2 regions of the Clostridium sulfidigenes genome follow, and region 2 is predicted to be linked to the other one. Evidence: a T-box and tRNA genes for the amino acid it is inferred to sense, from the RefSeq annotation. Region 2 holds a T-box; the other holds one or more tRNA genes.
The links. A T-box is a leader RNA that pairs with one kind of tRNA and senses whether it is charged. The one in region 2 lies ahead of thrS (threonine--tRNA ligase), so its partner is inferred to be a tRNA-Thr.
Positions count from the first base shown of each region.

Region 1 (2,487 bases), on a different contig from region 2:
TCTGACTCCTAATAATCTTATGGGTTCTCTACGCCACATCTCCTTAAATATTACTTTCACTAATTTAAAAATTTCTTCAGTCGAATCTGTTGGGGTTAAAAACTTTTTCTGATGAGAATAAGTTGTAAATATATTCGACTTTATTGATACAGCTACGATACCGCATAAAGACTTATTAGCTCTAAGTCTCTTAGCTACGCTTTCAGTAAGTGACAATAATACTTTTAAAGCTTCATCTGTACTTAATATATCCTTGCTTGTAGTAGTTGAATTTCCTATGCCTTTTACATCCACATAATTATCACAGTTTATGGGTGAATTATCTATTCCATTGGCATATTCATAAATTATATTTGCATAGCTCTTAAATATATTTCTTAAAATGCTCAAATTATAATTTGCTAAATCTCCAATTGTAAATATATTTAAATCTATAAGCTTTTTTTCTGCTGCTTTTCCAACCATAAATAAATCGCCTACTTTAAGTGGCCACATCTTTATTTTTATTTCTTCTTTAAATAATGTATGGATAGAATTCTTCTTAGAAAAATCACTAGCCATCTTAGCTAATAACTTATTATTTCCTATTCCTATATTTACTGTAAAACCCAAGTCTTCTTCTATTTTTCTTTTAATCTCCTTAGCCTTTTCCATGTAGTCATATTTAAAATGACTTGCTTCCATAAAAACTTCATCTATAGAATACCTTTCAATAAAATCAGAATATGGCTCTAACAATTTATACATATCATTACTAAACCTTGTATATAGTTTATGTTCTGGTGGATAAACTTTTAATTGAGGGTACTTTTTCAACGCGGCTACTATAGGTTCTCCGGTTATTATATTAAATTTCTTAGCTGGAATTGATTTTGCTAAAACTACTCCTCTTCTATCTTCTATACTTCCACCTATTATAGAAGGAATTTTTCTTATATCTATTTCACTTTCTCCACATCTTAATAAATTTATAGCTGTCCATGATAGAAATGCAGAGTTAACATCTATGTGAAATATTATTCTCTCGGACTTATTCTCCACAAATATCACATCCTCAAAATTAACTTATATTCTTATTTTAACGAACAAATATTCGTTTGTAAAGATATAATTATATACCTTTATGACAATAATTTATTTTAAATTAAAATATGCCCTTAATTTTTATGTATTTAATTATTTTTTACTTATGTATTAATTCAAAAAATAAAAAAAGACTCTGAATTAATTCAGAATCTTTGGAGCTGGCAATAGGAATCGAACCTACAACCTGCTGATTACAAATCAGCTGCTCTACCGTTGAGCCATGCCAGCATAAGTGGCGACCCAGAAGGGACTCGAACCCTCGACCTCCGGCGTGACAGGCCGGCACTCTAACCAACTGAGCCACTGGGCCACATTAAATTATGTGGTGGTCGCAACAGGGATCGAACCTGTGACCCCCTGCTTGTAAGGCAGGTGCTCTCCCAGCTGAGCTATGCGACCTAATATGGTGACTCCTAGGGGAATCGAACCCCTGTTACCACCGTGAAAGGGTGGTGTCTTGACCGCTTGACCAAGGAGCCATATGTTTTACATTTTATCAGATTTTCCATCTGATGTCAATACTTTTAAAAAGTATTTTGGCGACCCAGAAGGGACTCGAACCCTCGACCTCCGGCGTGACAGGCCGGCACTCTAACCAACTGAGCCACTGGGCCACATTAGATTATGTGGTGGTCGCAACAGGGATCGAACCTGTGACCCCCTGCTTGTAAGGCAGGTGCTCTCCCAGCTGAGCTATGCGACCTAGTATGGTGACTCCTAGGGGAATCGAACCCCTGTTACCACCGTGAAAGGGTGGTGTCTTGACCGCTTGACCAAGGAGCCATATGTCATTTTGCTTTTGTTTTGTGTTTGCCGGGTCATCCGACATTTATTATAATACAAAAATTTTAAACTTTTGTCAACAAAATTTTAAAAATAATTTTTTTTATTTTTTTCTCCAAAATTATATACAGAAAATATATTATTTATTAGATATATTATAATTTAATAATAAACTTATATTATAGTTTTAATATGTAGTATAATTCTATATACTATAGTTAATATATTAGTTAATATGTTATAAAATACATTTAAAGGCTTGAGGTGATTTTATTTTGTATCATGACTTAATTATTGTTGGTGGTGGATCTTGTGGCATAGTATCTGCAATTAAAGCAAAAGATTTAAGTATAGACGTATCTATAATAGATAGTAGCGATAGAGTAGGTAAAAAATTATTAATTACTGGTAATGGACGCTGTAATTTAACAAACGAAAAGTTATCCTTATCAAGATTTCATAGTGATAATAATAATTTTTTTAAAGATATTATTAATACCTATGATTTAGAATATACCCTTAACTTTTTTAAATCCATAGGAATATATACATGTACCTTAGATTCTGGAAAGATATACCCGTTATCTCTTCAAGCATCCTCCGTGTTAGATATTCTTA
Region 1 covers NZ_JBQHQR010000014.1:100,573-103,059, forward strand. Annotated here, with positions in the region: gene ACTNBA_RS15185 (Y-family DNA polymerase) at 1-1,041, opposite strand, end outside; tRNA gene ACTNBA_RS15190 (tRNA-Thr) at 1,240-1,314, opposite strand; tRNA gene ACTNBA_RS15195 (tRNA-Asp) at 1,320-1,396, opposite strand; tRNA gene ACTNBA_RS15200 (tRNA-Val) at 1,410-1,485, opposite strand; tRNA gene ACTNBA_RS15205 (tRNA-Glu) at 1,491-1,565, opposite strand; tRNA gene ACTNBA_RS15210 (tRNA-Asp) at 1,624-1,700, opposite strand; tRNA gene ACTNBA_RS15215 (tRNA-Val) at 1,714-1,789, opposite strand; tRNA gene ACTNBA_RS15220 (tRNA-Glu) at 1,795-1,869, opposite strand; gene ACTNBA_RS15225 (BaiN/RdsA family NAD(P)/FAD-dependent oxidoreductase) at 2,145-2,487, shown strand, end outside.
Region 1: it encodes a tRNA-Thr, which carries the amino acid that the T-box ahead of thrS (threonine--tRNA ligase) is inferred to sense. The anticodon was not compared.

Region 2 (2,487 bases):
AATCCATATTCTATAGAAATCTTGTCCTTTATTTCTTTTAAATTCATATCATCAATAAGTTTATCATAATATTCCTTGTTTACTTTACTACCATTCTTGTATCTATCACCTTCCGGAATCTTACTTACACAATTTATCATAGTAACTACATATTCTTTAGCTACTTCATTGGGTTCATTAAATATATCATAAATATATCCCTTTTTAATTCCTTCAGCATTGTACTTTTTTATTTCATCCTTAGTGAGAATAATATCTTTACTTCTCTTGCATAATTTTATCCATAAATCACTATAGTACATTTCATCCATAACATTTAGATTAGTATTACGATTCATAGTATATCCTCACCTCTAATTATATATTTCCACTTAAATATTTCTTAATTTCAAGCAATCCTTAATATAATTATACTATTTATTTCGCTAACATATTATAAATTTACATAAATATAAATTAAATGTAATCCTTTCTTATTATTCTTTATTTACTTAACAATTTATGTTGACATTAAACATATATATGCTAAAATAAAGTTAATAATTTCTGCATCATAACCTAAGATTTATGATATAATAGAATAATAACTAATAATATTATCGCAATGAAGAGGACAGTAGATATGTCACTTTATTTACAGAGAGAAAGCACAGTAGCTGAAATTGCTTTTAAATAAATCATGTTGAAGACCACCTCTGAGTGACTCTAATAAAGTCCGTTAACTACGTTATAGTTTTTAAAGTGGTCCTTTATATCAATTTGTTAAATTAGTTATCTTTATAATCTAATTTTAATAAGTTTAAGGACAATTTGGGTGGAACCACGGGTATACCTCGTCCCTTTTCTTTATGAAAAGTGACGAGTTTTTTTATTTTATATAAGATGAAACTCCACCTCACATAGGTTGGATGAAGTAAATTCGAGGACCAAATCAAAGATTTACTTTTCTCGCTTTGCTCGATATGAAACTCCATCTCACATACATTCGGTGGAGTAAGTTCGAGGAACCAAATCAAAGATTTGGACTCTCACTTAAAGTTTTTGGCTAGAATATTAGATATAGAAGGGAGATTTTTAAATGATTAAAATTACTTTAAAAGATGGATCAGTTAAAGAATTAGAAAATGAAATGAGTATTATTGAAATTGCAAAAAGTATTTCTGAAGGACTCGCTAGAGTCGCTACAGCTGGAACAGTAAATGGAAAAACTGCAGACCTTCGTTATATAGTTAAAGAGGATTGTGAATTGAATATTTTAACTTTTAATGAGGATGAAGGTAGAAGAGCTTTTAGACATACAGCTGCTCACATATTATCACAAGCTGTTAAAAGACTATTTCCTGAAGCAAAACTTGCTATAGGACCCGCTATAGATAATGGCTTCTACTATGACTTCGACCTTGAAGGTGGATTTTCTAACGAAGATTTAGATAAAATAGAAGCTGAAATGAAAAAAATAGTTAAGGAAGATTTATCAATTGAATGTTTTCAACTTCCAAGAGAAGAAGCGATTAAACTTATGAAGGAACAAGATGAACCTTATAAGATAGAACTTATAGAAGATCTACCAGAAGGTGAAATCATAACTTTCTATAAACAAGGTGAGTTTACTGACCTTTGTGCTGGTCCTCACTTAATGACTACAAAACCAGTGAAAGCTTTCAAGTTAACTAAACTTGCAGGAGCTTATTGGAGAGGAAACGAAAAAAATAAAATGCTTGCTCGTATTTATGGAACTGCCTTTACAAAGAAAGCAGAACTAGATGAATACCTAGAAGCTGTAGAAGAAGCTAAAAAACGTGACCACAATAAGCTTGGAAGAGAACTAAAGTTATTTACTACCTCTGAACCAATAGGTCAAGGTCTACCTCTTCTAATGCCTAAGGGTGCTAGAATTGTTCAACTTCTTCAAAGATGGGTTGAAGATGAAGAGCAAAAAAGAGGCTACCTTTTAACTAAAACACCATTAATGGCTAAAAGTGATTTATATAAAATATCTGGACACTGGGACCATTATAAAGAAGGAATGTTTGTACTAGGTAATGAAGAAAAGGATAATGAAGTATTTGCATTAAGACCTATGACTTGTCCATTCCAATTCACAGTTTATAAAGCTGAATCTAAAAGTTATAGAGACTTACCTCTAAGATATGCTGAAACTTCTACATTATTTAGAAATGAATCTTCTGGAGAAATGCATGGATTAATTCGTGTAAGACAATTTACAATTTCTGAAGGTCACCTTGCATGTAGACCAGATCAACTTGAAGATGAGTTTAAAGGGGTAGTTGACTTGATTAACTATATGCTTGATACTCTAGGTCTTAGAGAAGATATTAGCTATAGATTATCTCTATGGGATGAAAATAATAAAGAAAAATATATTGGAGAACCTGAAGCTTGGAATGCGGTTCAAAATAAGATGAGAGAAATCTTAAATCATCTTGGAATTGAATATACTGAAGCTGTTGGTGAAGCTGCCTTCTA
Region 2 covers NZ_JBQHQR010000003.1:188,738-191,224, reverse strand. Annotated here, with positions in the region: gene ACTNBA_RS04795 (SH3 domain-containing protein) at 1-338, opposite strand, end outside; T-box leader at 596-844, shown strand; gene thrS (threonine--tRNA ligase) at 1,079-2,487, shown strand, end outside.